2 regions of the Laceyella tengchongensis genome follow, and region 2 is predicted to be linked to the other one. Evidence: a T-box and tRNA genes for the amino acid it is inferred to sense, from the RefSeq annotation. Region 2 holds a T-box; the other holds one or more tRNA genes.
The links. The T-box of region 2 lies ahead of leuS (leucine--tRNA ligase). A T-box ahead of a tRNA ligase gene usually reads a tRNA of that ligase, here a tRNA-Leu.

Region 1: it encodes a tRNA-Leu, which carries the amino acid that the T-box ahead of leuS (leucine--tRNA ligase) is inferred to sense. The anticodon was not compared.

The regions. Positions count from the first base shown of each region.
Region 1 covers NZ_FXTU01000001.1:162,762-174,063, reverse strand. Annotated here, with positions in the region: gene QQZ12_RS00880 (hypothetical protein) at 146-724, opposite strand; gene QQZ12_RS00875 (glycerate kinase) at 878-2,035, opposite strand; gene QQZ12_RS00870 (glycoside hydrolase family 18 protein) at 2,121-3,407, shown strand; gene QQZ12_RS00865 (hypothetical protein) at 3,573-3,890, shown strand; tRNA gene QQZ12_RS00860 (tRNA-Leu) at 3,987-4,075, opposite strand; tRNA gene QQZ12_RS00855 (tRNA-Leu) at 4,219-4,304, opposite strand; gene QQZ12_RS00850 (FmdB family zinc ribbon protein) at 4,375-4,620, opposite strand; gene QQZ12_RS00845 (divergent PAP2 family protein) at 4,983-5,465, shown strand; gene QQZ12_RS00840 (cobalamin-binding protein) at 5,494-6,321, shown strand; gene QQZ12_RS00835 (YuiB family protein) at 6,381-6,659, opposite strand; gene QQZ12_RS00830 (chlorite dismutase family protein) at 6,807-7,571, shown strand; gene QQZ12_RS00825 (YuiA family protein) at 7,642-7,773, opposite strand; gene QQZ12_RS00820 (NAD(P)/FAD-dependent oxidoreductase) at 7,971-9,158, opposite strand; gene QQZ12_RS00815 (NAD(P)/FAD-dependent oxidoreductase) at 9,463-10,449, shown strand; gene QQZ12_RS00810 (hypothetical protein) at 10,668-10,931, shown strand; gene QQZ12_RS00805 (coiled-coil domain-containing protein) at 11,117-11,302, opposite strand, start outside.
Region 2 covers NZ_FXTU01000002.1:424,939-436,240, forward strand. Annotated here, with positions in the region: gene QQZ12_RS05645 (helix-hairpin-helix domain-containing protein) at 1-379, opposite strand, end outside; gene leuS (leucine--tRNA ligase) at 433-2,901, opposite strand; T-box leader at 2,954-3,183, opposite strand; gene rsfS (ribosome silencing factor) at 3,235-3,576, opposite strand; gene yqeK (bis(5'-nucleosyl)-tetraphosphatase (symmetrical) YqeK) at 3,573-4,169, opposite strand; gene QQZ12_RS05665 (nicotinate-nucleotide adenylyltransferase) at 4,159-4,743, opposite strand; gene QQZ12_RS05670 (shikimate dehydrogenase) at 4,750-5,619, opposite strand; gene yqeH (ribosome biogenesis GTPase YqeH) at 5,673-6,773, opposite strand; gene QQZ12_RS05680 (YqeG family HAD IIIA-type phosphatase) at 6,803-7,327, opposite strand; gene QQZ12_RS05685 (hypothetical protein) at 7,620-7,799, opposite strand; gene QQZ12_RS05690 (DedA family protein) at 8,035-8,625, opposite strand; gene ybiA (riboflavin biosynthesis intermediates N-glycosidase) at 9,002-9,451, opposite strand; gene QQZ12_RS05700 (M24 family metallopeptidase) at 9,632-10,732, opposite strand; gene QQZ12_RS05705 (hypothetical protein) at 10,994-11,182, shown strand; gene QQZ12_RS05710 (1,2-dihydroxy-3-keto-5-methylthiopentene dioxygenase) at 11,230-11,302, opposite strand, start outside.

The sequences.
Region 1 (11,302 bases), on a different contig from region 2:
TGACTTCCTCATTCAGCGGATGAGCCGTTTGAAGAAATGTAAGATTGAATACTCATCATATCATACTGCAAGGAAAATGTATTCCATTTTTCCCATAGAAAAAACCAACCCATTTATTGTCAAGGGTTGGCGTGATATTAGCGGATTATTCACCAATCGGTTTTTTTGTATCTGTGCCGCGCACATCTTTGTGGAACGCGTTCCAAGAATCATTAAATTTCTTCAGATCGCTTTCCAATTGGGTCTGCAATTTCTTGCTTTCGCCTTCCAATTGCTCATAGTTGTCTTCGGCAGGTTCTTTGCCTTGGCCGATCGCCTCATAGTACTTCAGGTTCAGCTCAAACATTTCGATCTCGATGTCTTTCATTTTGAGCTCGTTCTCTGTCAAGGTTTGCAAATCAGCCAATGTTTGGTCAGCCATTTTTTTGCGGTTCTCAGACAAGTTGGCTGTTTTGGCTTGAACTGCCGGAATTTGCGCCTTGATCTCCTGCAAACCTTTGCGCTCCTTTTCGGAGCTTTCCTTTTGTTTTTTCAGCAACTCCAATACCTTATTCAGCGCCTCTTTATCCACATTTCCCTTTTGCAAACTGATATTCAACGTGTTGACCGCCGTGTCCATCGCTACATTGTCAACAGAGGCGGACAAGCGATTGCTGAGAGCATTACCTTTATCAACGAGCTTGCTGATTTCCAGCACCACTTTTTCAGCGTCAGCTTGGTCCATGATTGAACAACCTACCAGTGACAATATACTAATAACAAGAACAATGGCTATTCTTTTCATGTTATGAACCCCTTCGCTATATGTGTACAACAAGAAATATCATATCTCTCATCATTAAAATATTCAATATATCTTTTATATATTGGATTAGTTTTATCTTCTAGATTGTTGATCTCGTCCACTTCCCAGCTTGATGGCTGTAGCCACCCGCCACACTGCCTTTTCTAATAACGGTTCAGCTTGGTCGAGCGCCTCTGCCAACGACATGGTCTTATCCACTATGGGTACCAACAATGAGATACCCACATCCGGCAGAGTCACCTGCTCCCCTTCGATTCGGCCAGCAAAGGCGATAACAGGCACGTCCAGCCGTTTAGCCATTCGCCCAATGCTGACGGGCACTTTGCCATAGAAGGATTGGCTGTCAAAACACCCTTCCCCGGTGAAAACCAGATCCACCTCGGCCATTTTCTCCATAAGCCCGCCCTGCGAAGCAATCAAATCAAACCCGCTTTCCCTCCGGCATCCCAAACAAGACAACAAACCGAATCCAATCCCACCAGCCGCTCCACTCCCCGGTGCGCGCCGCTCATCCCTGCCCGTCACCCGCCGCATCACTTCGGCGTAGCGGTTCATCCCCGCTTCATAAGCAGGGATGTCCCTGCTTTGTATTCCCTTTTGGGGCCCAAAGACTGACACCGCTCCCTCGGGGCCAAGCAACGGATTTTCCACATCGGTCGCCAAAATCACATCGACTCGTCTGAGCCGGGGATCAAGTCCTGTCAAATCCGCCTGTGCCACCCGCAACAGCGAAGCACCGTCACCCCTGAGCTCTTCTCCCTTCGAGTCGGTGAAACGCGCCCCCAACGCCCTCATTAACCCCATTCCCCCGTCCACGGTAGCACTGCCGCCCAAGCCTAGGATCAGCGTATCTGCGCCCTGATCCAACGCATGTCGAATCAACAATCCCGTCCCGTAACTCGACGCTCGCGCCGGATCACGCTCCTGTTCGGCAAGAAGCGGCAAGCCAGAGGCAGACGCGGTCTCGATGACAGCCAACCGCTGTTGGGCCACCCACAGATACGAAGCCCGCCGCTTTCGGCCCAGGGGATCGGTGACAGAGACATTGATATCCTGTCCGCCAATGATCTCCCGCAGCGCTCGAGCCGTCCCTTCTCCTCCGTCCGCCATGGGAAAAGGCACCGTTTCCACATCGGGAAAAACATGCCGCAACCCCCTGTCCATCACCCGTACCGCTTCCACACTTGCCAAGGAACCTTTGAACGAATCAGGGGCAAGTAAAACTCTCATCACGAAATCTCTCCTATCTGAATAATTGATCTGCCGACTCATACATATGAAACAAGAAATGTTTGCGGCGAAAGGAGTTTTTATCATGCAAATCCATGTCGTGGCCAGGGGGCAAACACTGCCTGACATCGCCGAAGCTTATTCCCTTTCGGCGGATGTGATCGAACAGGCCAATCGCTTGCCCAATCCGCAAGATCTGGTGCCCGGGCAAGCGATGGTTATTCCCATTTCAGGGCAATATTATTGGGTACAGCGCGGGGACACCCTTTACAAGATCGGCAGGCGCTTCGGTGTGCCCCCATTCAGGCTAGCCCAAATCAACCGTTTGTCCCCGCAAACCCCCTTGCGTATCGGTATGCGGCTTTACATCCCTCCAGCAGCAAAGCGGCCAGCCGAAATAAACGCTTATATTGAGCCAGACACCCAATTGAGCGAAGCACTCCGCCGGGAGACGGAACAAGCCTCTCCATACCTGACCTACCTTTCTGTCGCCAGTTACCGCGTTCGGCGGGATGGCTCGCTACAAGCCCCAGGAACAAACCAACTGCCTGCCATCGCCCGCCGCAACCGAGTCGCATTGGCGATGGTGATCAGCAACCAAGAAGAAGATCAATTCAGTGAGGAGATCGGGCATATCATCATGAACAACACCGAGGTGCAGGATCAGTTATTGGCCAACATCATCGAAACAGCTAACCGCGTGGGATACAGTGACATCCACTTCGACTTTGAATTTCTTCCTCCCCCAGATCGCGAGCCATACAACCGCTTTCTCGAAAAAGCAGTCAACCGCCTGCGCCCGCTGGGCTTTACGGTTTCGACGGCTCTCGCTCCCAAGACCAGCAGAGGTCAACGCGGGCAATGGTATGAAGCCCATGATTATCGCTTTCATGGCCGCGTTGCCGACTTTGTGGTGCTGATGACCTACGAATGGGGATACAGTGGTGGCCCTCCCATGGCGGTTTCCCCCATCAATGAAGTGCGCAGGGTGGTTGATTACGCTTTAAGCGAAATGCCTGCTAACAAAATCTCTTTGGGTCAAAATCTATACGGCTATGATTGGACCTTGCCATATCGCCCAGGCAATCCGCCTGCCAGGGGCTTGAGCCCACAACAAGCCATCGCCATCGCCGCCAGGGAAAACGTAGAGATTCAGTATGACCCTGTCGCACAAGCACCCCACTTCAATTATGTCGACGATGCTGGCAACCGGCATACCGTCTGGTTTGAAGACGCCCGCTCCATCCAGGCCAAAATCAATTTGGTCAAAGAGCTCGGGCTACGAGGAATAAGCTATTGGCGGCTCGGTCTCGCCTTTCCCCAAAACTGGCTCTTGATCGGCGATCAGTTCCAAGTGGTCAAAAAGCGATAAGCATGCCGCCTTCGCGCCCTAAACGCCATAAAGCCCTGACCTGCACTTATCCGAATATTATCTCTTGATTCAATAGTATTTCTTCGTTATCTATAGCAGGAATGTCCTCCTTAGTGCCGTATAGGATAATAGGTCGCTAAAGTAATCGGGAATAAGGAGGAAGCCATGAGACATAGAAGAGAATTCACTGTTAAAGGCTGGCTGTTTGACCATATCACCCTGACATGGCGCGAAGGCGAGCTGTTCGCGGATCGGCCGGACATTTTGGAAGTAATCAAAAACCGGGTAAAGCAATTGGAAGACTTGCGTGCGTTCATCTTATGCCCGGAGACCCGCCGTTTCTATATGGAAAATTACCTCGCAGAGCCCTTGTCCGCTTACCTTGTGCTAAAACATATTCTTGACTCGATTTACGAAGGCCCAGACAAAAACGAGTTGTTGCGCATGACTGGTTCTTCCTATTATGTCGCCTCACTCACTTGACATCATCAAAAACGCCTCGACAGTTTCGGGGCGTTTTTGCCTTTTGATCCACCAAAAATGAAAAAAGCCTTGACCTGCAACAGGTCAAGGCTTGGTTGGTGCTGAGGGTCGGACTCGAACCGACACGGTGGTCACCCACCGCAGGATTTTAAGTCCTGTGCGTCTGCCTATTCCGCCACCCCAGCATGATATCAGCAGGTTGATGAAATTCAATCTAACACGCGTTTGCGGCTAAGTCAAGAACGAATGGGATAACGGTTTTGAGGCGCTGTAAAAAATAAAAACCACATATCCCAATGAATATGTGGTGAGTTTTCGGTATGTAAGATGGTGCCGAAGGTGGGACTCGAACCCACACTCCTTGCGGGAACACGATTTTGAGTCGTGCGCGTCTGCCAATTCCGCCACTTCGGCAACTCGTAACAACGAAATTAAATATATCACAGCTTTACCCGATTGACAACCCTTTTTATAAAAAATTTTTTTACATGTCGGGCTGGGCATCCTTTGTTGCTTGCCACACCGCTTTCGCCATCTTCTGCCGCGAAAGGGCCAATTCAAACAAAAGACTGTCTGTCGTTAAAAAAAGGTGTTTTGAGCCCCTTTCGCCGCAGGTGGGACATTGGACGATGTCCGACTGACTTCCTTGCAACACACCAAAACCCTTGCCGCATTTGGGACACTCACATCGGTCAAGCAGTCGGGCGAACCCCGGCAAATAATTATTCATTAGCTTGCCTCCTGAACAAATCATTCAAATCCGCCTCCGCAAAACATGGCGAATGTCGCTTTCTCCCCCTTCCATCCATGTTTAAAAAGGCATAAGAAAGATTCGCCCATCCGCTTCTAATCTCCTCTTCAAAAAAGAGGATCCGTCGTTTTAAAAAAAGGGTAGGATATAATATAATGAAATAGTTTATCTCTGACAAAATAGCAAAAGATGGCGGAAACCCGCCACTCACACACAACCACCATCCTCGGTGGCCCGGGGAATCGAGCCCCCGTCAAAAACGAATACACACATTAACTAAAATGAGCCTATTAAGCGTAGAATCCGTTTACCGCACTTCTCAGAAAGGGTGACCCCGATCGATGCTGGAACAACTGGCACACAATTTTCCTCTCTGGACATCACTTATCGCCATCACACTGGCCCAACTGCTGAAGGTTCCTTGGAATTACACCATCACCCGCCAGTGGGACTGGAATTGGTCATATAGTTCGGGCGGCATGCCCAGCGGCCATACCTCCGCCGTCACTTCCTTGGCCACTTCCATCGGGTTGACCTCAGGCTGGAACTCACCTGCATTCGCCATTGCCACGATCTTCGGCATCATTGTCATGTATGATGCGACTGGAGTGAGAAGACAAGCCGGCATGCACGCTCAAGTATTGAACCAACTGGCAGAAGACTTCTCGCTTTTGCTCCGCGAGATTCGCCATCTAAATGAAAAACCGTCCTCGGAAACCCGAATCAAATTGAAAGAGATTCTGGGCCACAAACCAATTGAAGTATTCACTGGCGCCTGGTTTGGCACGCTGGTTGCCATTTTGATGTATTTCATTTGGTATTAACAGCCCAACTCAAGAGGAGGCATAGGGAATGAAACGCATCATATCGATCTGTCCGAGTAACACCGAAATGCTTCACTTCTTGGGCTTGCGTGAAGAAGTATGCGGCCTAGACGACTTTTCCGACTGGCCGCATACATGGCAGCATCTGCCCCGGGTGGGACCAGATCTGGACATAGACATTGACAAAGTCAAGGCGTTGCGTCCAGATTTGGTCATCGCCTCCCTCAGCGTACCGGGAATGGAGAAAAACATCGCGCAACTTAAACAAGCAGAAATTCCCACCTTGGTTCTCAATCCCAAGACCCTAAAAGATATTGCAGAAGATTTCGTCTATCTTGGCGACGCCCTCGGCATCCCCTCGCAAGGGCGAGCTGCCAAACAACGCTTTTTGCAGGAGATATCCCTCATACAAGCCGCCATTCCACGTCAAACAACCACACCGCGGCTCTATTTTGAGTGGTGGCCCAAACCCGTGTTCACTCCCGGCAGGAAAAGTTGGCTCACGGAACTTTGCCAACTCGTTGGCGCAACCAACATTTATGCCGATCACGACGCCGAAAGCGTGCAAACGGACTGGGGCGACGTGGCCGCACGGCAACCTGACTATGTGTTAGTCACATGGACGGGCGTTCCGCGAGAGCGAATCAAGACCACCTTCTTCACCTCCCGTCCCGCTTGGCAGGGAACCCCCCTGATCGAAAAGGGCAACATACATATCCTGGAAGAAGGATGGTTTTGCCGGCCATCTCCGCGCCTATTGCTCGGCGGCAAACAAGTGGCGCACCTGCTTTATCCTGATCGCTTTCGCGCGCCTGAAGAAGGGGACCCGTATCAAGACACGCGGCTTCGCCCATGAGCGACTGAAGCGCAAAAAAAATCCGAAACCTTGGGTTCCGGATCACTTCGTGCACCAGATCAAAACATGCGATACCCTTTTTGGCGCAACGTCTTGATCGTCCATATGCCACCGATCGCGCCCGCCAAACCCGAGAAAAAGAGAACCGCGTTGACCACTGTAAATATTTGGTTGACATCTTTACCCACATAAAAGGCGACTCCGAAAAAGATGATCAGTGGAAGCCATGTGGTCTTTAAGATCATGTTTAAAATAAATCCGATTCCAAAAAACAGCACAAAGAGCAGCGGAATGGAAATAATTAACTGGGCGAGATACAAGTTAACCGCCTCCGTCATCATTAAAAATCCTCACTCATTGTACTGAAAATAACCCATTTGGTCAATGCGACCGGAAAATGATGGCGATTTGTTGAAGCCGTTTGCTTCTTTCTCTCTTCTTTCGCTACAATAGGGGTTGGATAAAGCAAAAGGAGGACTTTCATTATGCGTCCACAAGGCAGACCTTCCTTCTCAGGAAGACCAGGGGCACAAACCGGTGAAGAAGCGCCGAAACGCCCAAATCTCCCAACCCAATTTGTCAACTTTACATTCTTCAAAGTAGATCCAGCATGGCGCCGCCTCAGCGACGCAGAACAACAAAAAGGCAAAGAAGAGTTTGCCGCGGTTGTGAAAGAGTTCCAAAACAAACCAGGCATGTTTGTTCTGTCCTATTCGTTGGTGGGAATTCGAGCTGATGCCGAATTCATGCTCTGGCGGATCGCCAACGAATTGGAAACGTTCCAAGAAATGACCAGCCAACTTATGCGAACCGGCTTGGGCAAATACCTAACCATCACATATTCTTATCTCTCCATGACGAAGCGTAGCGTCTACGTAGACAAAATGGACCCTGAACATCAAAATCCCCGCACCCACATCATTCCGGGTCGAAGCAAATATCTGTTCATCTATCCTTTTGTCAAAACGCGCGACTGGTACCAGCTCTCCTTCCCTGCACGTCAAGGGATGATGGACGAGCACATCCAAGTGGGAAGCAAATATCCATCCGTCAAGTTGAACACCACTTACAGCTTCGGTATTGACGACCAAGAGTTTGTGGTCGCGTTTGAAGCGGATGACGCCAAAGACTTCTTAAACCTCGTGCAAGAATTGCGCGAAACCGAAGCAAGCCGTTACACATTGCGTGACGTGCCCATGTTCACCTGTATTAACCACGCAGACATCATCGATGCGCTAAACACACTATAAAGCAAAAAGTCCCGGGCTACGGGACTGGACATAATTTATATAAAATTGAGAAATTTCTGTATATTATATGTTAACGCGATTTTTTATTACCGCTCCCTTTGCAGGCATAACACGTCTCCGAACCACCTAGGAGCAAGGTGACATAACCGTTTCCCTCACAGTATTTGCAAGTGTCTTTCCTGCCTTTATTCGATCTCAGCATGATCCATCCCCCTTTTTTACTCTATTTTCCGAATATTATATATGATAATAATAAATAAATAAACACGCAAATGAATTGGTAACCTCTTAAAAACATGGATGTAAGCGATAACAACAAGTAGTTTCTCATTTTTTCAAATAAATACATCAACAAACAAAAAAGAAACCGACCCTTTCAGTTGAAGGGCCGGTGACTGATTACAGCTTTCCTTTGCGCAATACCAATGACAAACCACCCAAAAGATAAAACCAACGCAAATCGATCAGCTTTTTCATGAATGCTGCTGATCCACCCATCAATTTCTTGTTGCCAACCACACCGATCGCTTCTTTGCGGCCAAGAGAGGCAACGGTACCTTTTGGCATATATTTGAACGGCTTCATTTCTCCGCCGCGCAACTTCACAGCCAAGTTTTTGCCCAAGTATTGTCCTTGTTGGGTAGAGATTTGCGCCGTCGGTGGGTATGGGCGCTCATCTTCATTGAACACCAAAGAGCTGTCCCCAATAATGAAGACATTGTCATAACCAGGCGCGCGCAGGTTTTCGTCTACCTTGACGCGGCCGCGCATGGTCTCGATACCCGATTCCTCAACCAATTTGTTACCGCGCACACCTCCGGTCCATACCACGGTGGCCGCTTTGATCTCTTGTCCCCCCTTCAAAATGACACCCTCTTCGGTGCATTCTTCGATAGGGGTGCTGATCAAGAATTCGACGCCTTTGCTTTCTAAGTATTTCACTGCATATTCAACCAGTTCTTTGTCGAATCCAGGCAACACGGTCGGCGCAGCTTCCACGTTGACAATACGAACTTTCTCCAACGGAATATCGTATTCACGGCACAGTTCAGGCATCCGGTCAACCAATTCTCCTACATACTCGATCCCTGTGAAGCCAGCGCCACCCACCACGATGGTGATCAGCTCTTCCTTCTTCTCGAGCGCATACCGCGCAAACATGTATTCCATATGCTCGCGGATCGCGCGCACGCTGGCAATGTTGCGGATGAAGAATGCGTTCTCCATCAGACCTTTGATACCGAAAGTCTCTGGTGCGCTACCCAAGCCCACGACCAAATAATCGTATTTGAGCGGCTCGTTGCTTTCCAATTGGACTTCCTTCTCTTCCAACTTGATCGCCGTCACGCGGTCTTGAATGAAGTTAATCCGTTTCGTATTGATCACGGATGGAATCGAAAGACGCGCATGGTCATGATGGGAAGTACCGGCTGCCGGCTTATGAAGCTCCGTCGTCACATAATGGTAAGAGTTTTGGTTCACCAACGTGATCTCTGCTTCGTTGCTTTTCAATTCTTTCGCCAAGCCTTTTGCTGTCATGAGACCGCCATAGCCTGCACCCAGAATAACAATTTTAGGTACACTCATCATTGATCACATCCATCTACTTGTTATGATTAATTCCTCACAAACTGGGGAAGTCTTACCTTATCGTCCTTATTGAATCATGCCATTGTTTATGATATGATTTTCACGTTCTTTTGGCAAGAGCTTTTTGTTTTCATTCTGTCACACAACCCTCACCATTATCCTCTGTGTATCTGGCTTGGTAATTTTTTATCAATTCGTATAGTCCCCTTCTTTTGGTTTAAGGTATTATATATAGAAACGCATAGAGATTTAATTGCCATATTAAGAATATTGCGGAGGTGTTCACATGACACAACCACACATGGATGCGCAGGTGACTGATATCGCTATTATCGGAGCCGGTCCCGCGGGTTTGTTTGCGGCATTTTACGCCGGAATGCGCCACGCTTCGGTCAAAGTGATTGAGAGCATGCCCCAAGTGGGCGGCCAGCTCTCCGCACTGTATCCCGAAAAATACATTTATGACGTAGCAGGCTTTCCCCGCGTGATGGCCCAAGAATTGGTCAACAATCTGGTTGAGCAGGCCAAACACTTCAATCCTATTTATTGCTTAGATGAGAAAGTGTTGGAAGTAAATAAAAAAGAGGAACGCTTGTTTGAGATTGTCACGCACAAACAAATTCACCGCGCCAAGTCTGTGATCATCACCGCGGGTTGCGGCGCTTTTGAGCCCCGCAAACTAGGGTTAGCCGGGTCCGAACGATTTGAAAACGCTAACCTCTTCTATTTTGTCAAAGACAAGCAGCAATTCGCCGGTAAAAACGTCTTGATTGCAGGGGGCGGTGATTCCGCAGTAGACTGGGCCCTCATGCTGGAACCAATCGCCAACAGCGTCACCGTGGTGCATCGTCGCGACAAATTCCGTGCCCACGAGCACAGTGTGGAACAGATGAGAAACTCCAGCATCCGCGTCATCACCCCGCGTGAAATCGAAGCCCTGCACGGGGATGACCGCATTGAGCGTGTCACTCTGGTCGACAAAAAGAACGGGGTGACCGAAACATTGGAGACGGATGCGTTAATCGTAAGCTACGGATTTGTCTCTTCCCTGGGGCCGATTGCGCAGTGGGGCTTGGAAATCGAAAACGGTGCTATCAAAGTCAACTCCCGCATGGAGACCAACATCCCGGGCATCTATGCCGCCGGTGACATCGCCACCTATCCTGGCAAAGTGAAATTGATTGCCGTGGGCTTTGGTGAAGCGCCCACCGCCGTAAACAACGCCAAACAATACTTAGACCCCGAAGCAAGACTACAACCCGGCCATAGCTCCAACTTGAAATTATAACAAAACTCCCGCGCGCCAGCGGGAGTTTTGCGCTTTATCACTGTCAAGAACAGACTTTTGTGCGTAATGTTCCGTGGTCGCTGATGCGGGATACGGGGAAGTGCATCCGCATCCATATTCTTTCCGAAAACACTTATTTGAGCCCGTCTCGCCCGTTTGGCCACAAGTTGCATGTTTTTCCCACCTAGAGGCAAATTAAATGGCAAAGGAGGATGACCATGCATCCCAAGTCGACATTGTCTTGTCCCGTTTGCAACGGATTCAGCCCTTTTGCCGCCTCATGCCCCACCTGTGGGCAACCACTAGTGGACAACGGCCGATACATGGATCTATTTGGGGATTACAGCCCATATCGTCCCATCGACGACGCCAAACTGACTGATGGGCTCATCGATGCCCGCACCCATCAGTGCCCACACTATACCACTTGCCGACATTGCGGTTATGAAGGAGTCCAACTCATTCAAGAACAGAAGTACTAGCCATGTCTGGCATCAAGTAAGTGTGAAGTAGCGGCGGAAAAAACCTCTTCTCTATTGACGCGTGAAACGCATGGAAAATGGTTTTTCTGCCGTTTGCTTTTTCATCAGACACACACTAAAGAGTGAAGCAAATAAAAAAACGGCGGAACATTGCCATGATCACCGCCGTGGGCTTTATTCCACCTTTAGGCAATTAACGACGCATACAATGACCATACCGATAGGGCGAAGCAGACCAGTATGGCGATCATCACCAAACGCCCTCTTCGCTTCAACCTGTTTTCCCAGTCCTCTTCTTTTTGCGCTAACTTCGTAGCCAAATCGTCCAGCGCTTGTTCCTTTTTCTGTTGCTCGCGAAGTTGATCTTGCAA
Region 2 (11,302 bases):
ACACTCTCGCCTCCGAACTAAAATGATATATGCCCGGCTTGTGCACCGCTCCTTTCACATCGATGATGATCGCTTTCTTACTCGCTTGTTTGTTCGTGTTTACCTCAGGTCTTTCGGTCACGGGCGGATTGGCCTGAACCGGGTATTCCATCCACTCCTGCCTGTCAGGACGCTCTTCCTGTCCAAATAGCCAGACTGCTCCTACTGTCAACACCACCCCCGCCAACGCAATCGCCAAGCCCTTCTCCCTTGGTGTCCAATCCCAGTAAACCATCGCCTTCACGCTCCGACATTTTTTTCCAATTACCCACACTATACCCGTTTCTCCCCATTTGCACAATAGGGATGACGTCCCCCCTGCATGCTGCCAGAACGACAAAAGGCTCCGCCCCCTATACCGGGAACGGAGCCTCTTGCTTGGCTAAATCCACCTTAATTCGCTACGATATTCACAAGTTTACCTGGTACCACAATGACTTTACGCACTGTTTTCCCCTCGATCAACGCTTGGATGCGCTCGGTTTCCAACGCCTGCTTTTCTACTTCCTCACGGCTGGCATCGGTTGCGACGACTAATTTGTCCCGCACCTTGCCATTGATCTGCACGGCGATTTCCACCTCGTCCAGCACCAACGCCTGTTCATCGTAGGTGGGCCAGTCAACGCGGTGCACGCTGCCCTCTTTCCCCATCGACTGCCACAGCTCTTCCGTCACGTGCGGCACGAACGGAGCTAGCAAGACCACCAGCGTTTCCAGCGCTTCCTTTAACACTGCGCGGTCAGCATGCTCGGGATATGCATACAGCCCATTGACCAATTCCATAATCGCACTGATCGCGGTGTTGAAATGGCTACGCTCCCCGATCTCACTAGTCACTTTTTTGATGGTTTGATGCATCAGGCGGCGCAATTCTTTCGCCTCGCCGCTTTGTGGTTCGCCCTGCACAGGGATATCTTGTGCAAACAGCGCTTCATGCTGGGCGATCAGCCGCCACACGCGGTTGATAAACCGATAGCTGCCTTCCACACCGGAATCGCTCCATTCCAAATCGCGGTCAGGCGGAGCCGCGAACAGGATGAAGAGCCGAGCCGTGTCCGCACCGTATTTCTCGATGATTTCCAGCGGGCTCACCACGTTGCCTTTGGATTTCGACATTTTAAATCCGTCTTTCAACACCATGCCTTGCGTCAACAAGCTATTGAACGGTTCGTCCACAGGCACCAAGCCCGCATCGTAGAGAACCTTGGTGAAGAAGCGGGAGTAGAGCAAGTGCAACACCGCATGTTCGATCCCACCGATATATTCATCTACCGGCAACCATTTGGCCGCGCTTTCCGGCGTAAATGGCTCATCTTCATTTTGCGCGTCCGTGTAACGCATGAAATACCAGGAAGAGTCAATAAACGTGTCCATCGTATCTGTTTCACGGCGCGCTTTGTTGCCGCAACGCGGGCACGTCGTCTGCACAAAAGTGTCCGAAGTGGTCAGCGGGTTGCGCTTTCCATCAAACACCACATCTTCCGGCAACATGACCGGCAATTGCTCCTTGGGCACTGGCACCGCTCCGCACGAGTCACAGTAAATCATCGGAATGGGCGTGCCCCAATACCGTTGACGGGAGATGAGCCAATCACGCAAGCGGTATGTCGTCGTCCAACCGCCTTGCTTCCGCTCTTCCAGCAACTTGGCAATCTCCTTCACCGCTTGGCGGTTAGGCATCCCGTCAAAGTCCCCTGAACGAGTCAGCACCCCGTCTTCGGTATACGCTTCCGTGAGCGGCTCTGGCAACGGTTCCCCTGCCGCCGGTTGAATCACGGCTTTGATGGGCAGTCCGTATTTGGACGCAAATTGGAAATCCCGCTCATCATGCGCAGGCACTCCCATCACGGCGCCCGTACCGTAATCCATCAGGACATAATTGGCCACCCAGATGGGTACTTTTTCTCCCGTAAGCGGATGCTTGGCGTAAGCCCCAGTGAACAAGCCCACTTTTTCTGCCTCGGTGGATGTGCGCTCGATCTCAGATTGTTTTTTCATCTGTTCGATGAAAGCGAGCACATCTGCTTCCGTTTCTTTACCTTTCACCAAACGAGGCACCAAGGGATGTTCAGGCGCCACCACCATGTAGGTCACCCCAAACAGGGTGTCAGGCCGGGTGGTGAAGACGGTCACCGGCTCATCGTCACATTCGGGCACCGTAAATGTGACATGCGCCCCTTCGCTCTTGCCGATCCAATTGCGTTGCATCGCTCGCACCTTGTCAGGCCAGTCCGGCAGCCGGTCCAACCCTTCCAGCAGGCGTTCCGCATAGTCGGTGATGCGCAAGAACCACTGTTCCAACTCTTTTTTGGTCACTTCTGAATCACAACGCCAGCACTTGCCGTCTTCCACCTGTTCATTGGCCAGTACCGTGTTGCAATCGGGGCACCAATTGACGAAGGCCTTCTTGCGGTAAGCCAATCCCCGCTCATAGAACAGCAAAAACAGCCATTGGGTAAACTTATAATACTCAGGCAGACAAGTGCCCAAATAACGGTCCCAGTCATAGGAAGCACCGATCAGCGCTTGCTCTTTGCGAATGCGCTCCATGTTGGACAAGGTCCACTCTCTGGGATTGATGCCGCGATTGATCGCCGCGTTTTCCGCAGGCAAGCCGAACGCGTCCGCCCCCATCGGATGCAAGACGCGGTAGCCGTTCATGCGCCGAAACCGAGCCACCACGTCACCGATGGAATAAACCCGCATATGCCCCATATGCAACCCTTCGCCGGAAGGATAAGGAAATTGCTCCAGTGCGTAATACTTGGGTTTGCTCTCATCTTCATCCGTATGATGCAGGCGCGCTTCCTGCCACGCCTGTTGCCATTTGCGCTCAATTTCTTTTGGCGTATACTCTCTCATGACCTGTACGCTCCTGTCCTAAAAAATTAAAAACCTCCCGCCCCTAGTCTCAGCTAGGGACGAGAGGTTGGATAACCAATTCCCGCGGTACCACCCTAATTAGCACCAAATCAAGTACTCACTCAAATCCGGTAACGGGGATGAATCGCTGAAGGGTACTAAATGTCCGTTCCCCTCCAGGGCGATAAGGCGAGTTCGTCCACCGCCTCAGATTGACTTGCACCAACCGTCAACTCTCTGTGCTGAGCCAAGCGGAGTACTACTCCTTATCATAGCTGTGAAATCATATGTTTTTCATCATTATATGCAAAGGGGAAAATCAGTGTCAACGCTTTATTGCACTTTCACTTGCTGAGCGTCGCCCCACAGTCGTTCCAAACCGTAAAATTCACGCTCATCTTTGTGGAAAACATGCACAACCACATCCCCGAGGTCAATAAGAACCCAGCGAGCATCCTGATATCCTTCGATTCCTTTGAGTGGTAGGTTGAGTTCGACGATTTTCTCTTTGATGCCGGTCACAATCGCTTGCACCTGCGTTTGGGAATTCCCGTGGCAGATGACAAAATAATCGGCAAATCCCGATATCCCGCGAATGTCGAGAACCGTCACATCTTGAGCTTTTTTCTCCTCGGCAGCGGTGGCCGCCAATTGTGCGATTTCCACTACGTTCAAAAAAATTCCTCCCTTGATTCCGTTTGCGTTTGCGCCACTTGGTCCAACATCCAGTTGCGGGCCAACAGTGTCGGTGGGTACACTTTTTGCTTTTTTTGAATCAAGAATTGGATCGTGTTTTCCAGCGCTTTTAGCAACGCTTGATCCAAGTTCGTTTCCGCCAGCAACCGCACTTCGTCCAATCCCGGAAATTGGCGCGCCGGTTCAATATAGTCGGCTAGCCAAATCACTTTTTCGAGCTGGGACATGCCCTCGCGCCCCGACGTGTGGTACTGGATTGCATGAAGCACATCGGGATCGGTTATGCCAAATTGATCGCGGGCCACGATGGCAGCGACCGGACCATGCCACAATTCTTTGTTGTATTGGAGCAGGTCCTTCGGCAAATCCGATTGCCGAATCCGTGCGGCCAGCTCGGTGTCGGGCCAGAACTTACAATAATCATGCAGAATGCTTGCGACGGTCACGGGATGGGGGTCCATGCCCAGCCGGTCTGCCAGCTGCAAAGCGGTATCTTTCACCCTGAGGGTGTGTTCCCACCGCGAGAGCGGCATCTGTTCTTTTGTAGCTTGCAATAAAATCTCAAGATCCATACAACCCATGCTCCTTCATATACTGGTAAACGGCATCCGGAACAAGGTAACGCGCTGATTTCCCTTGACTGAGACGCTGGCGGATCATGGTGGAGGAAATGTTCGTCAGCGTCGGGTCCGGTATCCAATGAAGCCGATTTTTCACGTAAACCGGCAAGCTTTCCACCTCCACGCCCGGCCTTCCCAAACCGATGACTTGGACAGATTGCAGGATTTCCTTTATTTTATACCAATTGGGCAAATCTTTCACCATGTCCGCCCCGACCAAGAGGTAAAACTGGGCATCTGGATGCGCTTCCGACAACATCCGCACAGTGTCATGCGTATAGGAAGGGCCTTCCCGCTCCAGTTCCATCGTGGATAGTTGAAAGCAAGGATGGTGTTGGATCGCCAAACGAACCATGTTGACCCTGTGGATACTGGCCGAGATCCGTTTGTCCAATTTGTGCGGCGGTTCCGCCGCGGGGATAAACCAAACCTGATCCAATGCGGCAACCTCGCGTGCCTGTTCCGCCAAGATGAGATGACCCAGATGAATTGGGTCGAAGGTTCCGCCAAATATCCCTACTCTCATGATGATTCACTCTTTCTGTTCCCTTTTTCCCGCCAAAGAGGCTTCCAACACCTTGCGCATGACTTCGACTGGTGCCTTTTTCCCGAGCCACAACTCCAGCGCCAAGGCCGCTTGATGCAGGAGCATGCCTTCACCGGTGTGGATGGTTGCGCCTTTGGCCTTGGCCGCTCGCAACAGGGCCGTCATGCGCGGATGGTAGACAAGATCGCTCACCAAATGATGGGCATTGAGCCATTCACCCGGAATCGGCATCTCCTCCATCCGCGGCACCATCCCCACCGACGTGGTGTTGACGATCAACGTGGCAGCTTCAATCTCCTGCCGGCAATCATTTACGGCTACGGCTTTTGTCTGGGTATAGCGGGACAAGTGTTGCGCCAGCTCCTCCGCCTTAGCCACCGTCCGATTGGCGACGGTGATCGAGGAAACGCCAGCCGCCGCCAGTGCATAACCGACAGCCCGCGCCGCTCCGCCCGCTCCCAAGAGAACCACCCGTTGCTCCGCCGGTTCAAACGAAACCTGTTCCTGCAAGGAGCGAAGATAGCCAGCTCCGTCGGTGTTATAACCAATCCACTTGCCTTCCCGCTTCACCACGGTATTGACAGCACCGATCTCCCGCGCTGTTTCATCCAATCCGTCCAAATGTTCCATGATCGCCACTTTGTGCGGGATGGTAACATTCCATCCCTTCACATCTAGCGCCCGTAATCCCCTCACTGCCTCCTCCAGCGCGGATGGGGAAACCCGGAACGCCAAGTATGCGTAAGGAGCCTTCAGTTCGGCCAATGCCGCATTCATCATAACCGGCGATTTGGAATGACTCACCGGATCACCGAGTAAACCGAGCAACCCTGTATGGCTGTCAATGAACCCCATTCCTCTTCCCCCTTGAGAGATGCGATCTCTTCATGCTTGCCCGACAGCCCGCGTCAGATCAATGCCGGACGTGTCGTCACCTGTATCCCGTCCGGCGCCCACACTTCCAGCGTAGCTTTTTCCTTGCCGCACGCGACCCAACCCAATCCGGAAATCACGATATCCTGCTTTTGGCGGCCGTTTAAATGGATCGGATGTTTCTTCCATCTTGGCAACGCCTCCGGATTGCGGGGCGGCGTCAGCAAGCCACCGCGATGCTTCCGCCAAATGTCATCGGCTTGTGCCAATTTTGTCCGATGAACGTACAGCCGGTTGGATAAATAACAGACAAACGGTTGCTTTGGCCCGCGCACAAAGTCAAAACGGGCAAATCCCCCGAAGAACAGCGTTTGCTCCTCGTTCAGCTGATAAACTTTTGGTTTGAGCGTCGATTGAGGCACGACCAACTTCAGCTCTTTGGGCTCGACCCACTCGCTCACGCGGTCTTTGCGGACGATCCCCGGCGTGTCGATTATTTCTTTCCCATCATCCAGCGGAATGCGAATGGCGTCCAATGTCGTGCCTGGGTAAGGTGAGGTGGTAATCACATCCTCGCCCTCTTCGGTAACCTCTTTGATCAGGCCATTGATGAACGTAGATTTTCCTACGTTGGTTGTACCGACTATGTACACATCCCGCCCACGGCGATGATATTCAATCGCTTGGACAGCATCGCGCATTTTCATGCCCTTGGCAGCACTGCACATGATAACTTCTACGGGATGAACCCCCATGTCCCGCGCGGACTGGTACACCCATTCCCGCAAACGCCCCCATTTGGTCGAAGGGGGGAACAAGTCGACCTTGTTAGCAACCAGCAATAACGGGTTATTCCCAATGCGGCGATGCAATCCTGGAATCCAACTCCCGGCGAAGTCAAACAAGTCGACCACCAACACCACCAAGCTGTCCGTCGATGCAATCGCATCTAACAACCGATAATACGCATCAGGTTCTTGCTCCACCGCTTCAATCTGCCCATAATGCCGGATGCGGAAACACCGCTGGCACAACACCGACTCCCGATTGAGCGCCTGAGCCGGGGCATAACCAACCTGTTTGGGGTCTTCGCTCTGAATAGCGACCCCGCATCCTTCGCAACGAAACTCATGCATGTCGTTCAATCGTCTTTCCACCTTGCTTTCTACGTTGATTCACCTTTATTGGAACGCTCCCACTGCACATGGCCTTTCCGCTTCAGCAAGCTAAACACGAAGCGCTCCACACGGCGATTAATTCTCGTTAAGAACCCATCGATGTTTGAAACCGGCGCAACGAGGATGGTATACAAACCCATGCGGTTGCCGCCGAACACATCAGTTAACAACTGGTCCCCGATCACCACCGTCTCCTCCCGTTTGGTGCCCATCCGCTCCAGCGCCTTTCGGAAAGCGGACAACAAAGGCTTTTTCGCCGCATGGATGTACGGAAGCCCCAACGGATCAGCGAAATGGGCTACACGTGTCCGGTTGTTGTTGGACACAATCATCACATGAAAACCCATATCCCGCAACTCATCTAGCCAGGTGACTAACCGCGGGGTGGCGTCAGGTCGCGTCGATTCGACCAACGTGTTGTCCAAGTCGACAATGATTCCCCTGACACCTCTCCGTTTTAATTCCTCATAATCAATGACGTATATCGACTGTGCAAACAGATCAGGTACCATGAATTTTAGCACATCTCACACCGTCCACCTTGAGACTTGTCGGCAATAAATATATCACAGCGCAACCAAGGGTTGCAAAAAACAAAAAGACCGGACATTCGCCGATCTGACTAAGGCGTGTCTGATGAATAGGCCAGCAGCCCGAAAACCATTTTCTCTTCCGCTTCACTTTGCATCGGCGCTCCTCGAGAAAAGGTTTTTCCGCCGCTTCTTCCCCACCAACTTGATTTGCCAGACACATCCTAGAAGCATCCACACGTGCCGACGCGGTGGTGATTCATCAGGCTCACTGTTACGAAGGTTGTCCCTTCTCCGCATCCATCCGCTCTTTTTCGGCGAGAACCGCCAGAAACAAGTCAGCGTCGGACAAGTACTGGAACCAAGCAATCACCTCTTCCGCTTCCGTCTCTATCACATTGTATCCTTTATCTTCAAGCATTTCTCCAACTCGTTCCAATCGGTATGTTGCCATGTATCCATTCCTCCAACTCCATTGTCTCCCTCTTATTTTGCTGGTTATGAATGCAGGATGCAAGCGGTTCTTCCCGTTCTCATCAAGCCTTCACATAAACTCGAAGCCATCACCTTTTTCCTCGCTTTAGTTGCATGCTGGATCATTGGCAAGACCAATGCCATCCTGCCGACTAAAAAACCAGCGAACAACATGTTCGCTGGTTTTTACATGCTCCGTTGGCCCCTTTGCCAGTTCAGCCTTTTTCACATTGCGTTCTCTGCTTATTTTTTTTAAAGAGATACCAGACGCCAAACGCCAAGGCGACCACTCCTGCCAAAATGTAACCGAACTTCTGCATGAGATTAAGAAAATGCTGAACCGTGTCCAAATTCCCCTTTCGCCCGACAAACAGCAAAACGGTGTTCCACGGAAAAACCCCCAGATAACTAAACACGATAAAGCGCCACAGTGAAATGCGGCTCATACCCGAAATATAAGAAATATAGTTGCCAAACCCGGTTGGGCGAGACAGGGTGATGCTCCATTCCCCGTATTTTTTGAACCACATTTGCGCTTTTTCAATCTTTTTCTGGTCAAATTTCTTTTTGGAAAACTTCTCAATCCGGGTGCCAAGATAAAAAGGAATTAAACTGAACGCAACGTATACAAAACTATTGATAGCGGAGATCAGGACTAGGGTCCATGGGCTAACATCCATCAGGTAACCGTAGATCAGAACGAAAAGAGCTCCTGGAAAGGGCAACGACGACGCTTCAATCGCCGTGGCCACAAATAGCCCCCACATTCCACATTTATCCAAAAAATCCAAAGCAATTTGTAGCATAAGTCCACTCCCTGCTGTCTTGTTAGCCTACCTACAAAACGTTTACACGTGCATTTATATTCATGATTGCACAAGATTTCATTTTTTAGGGATTCTAGAATCAGTATATCACATCAGGCACCTTCCGGTGCATCTCCCAACAATTGGCGTGCCCCGCACGCTTCTAGAATCATCCCCACATCTTCCGTTCTGTCTATTCTTTCACAATCATGTGTGTTGATACCAACGCGCATGATTGTTTTTCACCGCACACCCCATTTTCATGATCTCACCATTTTATTTTAGCAGGTCACAAGAGCAGGTGATAGTGAACAACCCATGACACGTTTCGGCAAGCAACAGCGAACAAGCCAGCCGTTGTCGTTGGCCATGTGGACTACGTCAACTCCTGACGCAGACGCTCACGCACCTCCATCAAAATGACGCCCAATCGATTTTTTCCCGTACCATCACTGCCGACGCCCCAATACATATCCGTGGTCGTCAACTCCACGATCTTCTCTTCACCCGTCGCCAACAAAACGTCACGAATCTCCGGATGGCTCTTAAACTTGGCATAAACCGCACGCCGCATCACATCGTCTTTCACCAACTCCCAATCCGGCCGTAAAGGCGCTTTTCGGGAACGCCCCCATTGCGCAGCCTTCATGGGGGACGGTGCCAATCGGATCTTTTCTGCATAATCTGGTGCCGTCGTCACAAACTTTTGCGCCTGAAAATAGTGCTCGGTTGTTGGCCATTCCTTCCCATCTAGCACGATCGGATGTGCGGAAAAATTGGAAAAACAGCCATATGGATCGTTCACGCGATAAAATGTGATCACCACAGCCGCGCCCCCTTTCAACTTGGTGTTTTGTGATCCCGTGTAAACCAAAAAGAGGCGGCAAACAGGGCATCCTATTCCGAAATGCTCGCCTCCTCTTGGCGCCATTTGCAACGCGCTTGTCACATCATCTGACAAATTGGTAGTGCGCCGCTGGCAATTCGTGATATGGTTTACCTATCGTCAATCGATGATTTGGAACGTTTTCGGGAACCGGGTCAACAACTCCACTCCATCCGCCGTGATGTGAACATCATCTTCAATCCGGACGCCGCCCACTTCCGGAACATAAATGCCCGGCTCAATGGTAAACACCATGCCGGTCAACAACGGGTCGTCGTTCCGTTCATGGATCGAAGGAAATTCATGCACACCAATCCCCAAGCCATGGCCGAGGCGGTGGTTAAAATACTCGCCGTAACCGCGTTCGCTGATGAGGTTGCGGGCTGCCAAGTCCACATCACCCATCCGCACACCAGGGCGGCACGCATTGATCGCCGCCTCTTGCGCAGTCAGCACGGCGTCATAGATGGTGCGTTGTTCCTCGCTGGCTTCCTGGTATACAAACGTGCGCGTAATATCAGAGCAATAACCATCCAACACGACGCCCAAGTCAAACAGGACAAAGTCGCCTTTATTCAGCGGCCGGTCGCCAGGTGTGCCGTGGGGCAAAGCGGAGTTAGCTCCGAACAGGATGGTGGTGGGGAAGGACATTTCCCGGATTCCTTTTTTCTTCATGGCCAATTCGATCTCAGCCACGACTTCCAACTCGGTGCGACCCAGCCCCAGTGCATCCAAGCCCACTTGCACTGCCTCATCGGCAATCAAAGCTGCCTGTCTCAAAATGGCCAGCTCATCCGCACTTTTCACCAAACGCATTTGGTTGATCAGTGCGTCCACTGCCGTGAAAGATGCCCCAGGCACGACGCCGAGTAGCGCTTCTGCACGAGCGTAGGGCAACGACTCTTTTTCGACCGCAATAGTGGCATTGCGCTCTATTCCCCGCTTGCTTAGCGCCTCGCCAATCATCAACCACGGATCTTCCGCATCATCGTAACCGATGATCTGTTCAGTCCAGCCAGCCGCCCGCGCCCGTGCTTTCTCCATGTTTGGGCAAACGAGGAACGGGTCCGCTTCCGGAAACAGAAAGACGCCCATCAACCGTTCATGGGGATCGCACAAGAAACGGGTGAGATAGAAAACATTCGGCGTGGAATGGACAAACGCCATCTCTACCCCTTCCTGTTTCAACCATTGCGAGATGTTTTCCCATTTGCGTTCCATCATCAAAACACTCCTATACCATGGCCGAACTGCCAATGAATTTATGTAGTCATAAGATATCACTAACTTTTATTATAACGAAACGAATCATTTACACACGCATAAAAATTTTTCAAATATGATCGATACAATTTGGTTTAAGCAGAAAATGTTCCGGGAAAATAATTCTTATTATACTCGGATGCTTTCCCAGCTGACCGTTCGGGCTCACTCCCATTTGCATGGCATGTAAACTGATGAGTATTTACGGGGGGATCACTGATGAAAAAAACGTATCTGTGTGAAAGCTGCGGAAAAGTGGCCGCCAAATACGAAGCTCGTTTGACGAAGAAAGGTAAAAACGTCTTGGTTTGCCAATCTTGTTTGAAAAAGCTGAATGACGAACCAGACACATTAAGCCATCCGCTCGACTTGGATCACCAAGACGGGGAATCTTCGTTTCAGTTGTGAATCTACGAAAAAAGCAGCTTCTCTCCTATGAGGGAAGCTGCTTTTGGTTAATAGATCGGTGTCCAACCTTCTTTGGTTTTAAAGATGCGCACCGCCACCACTTTCCGATCTGCCATCAAC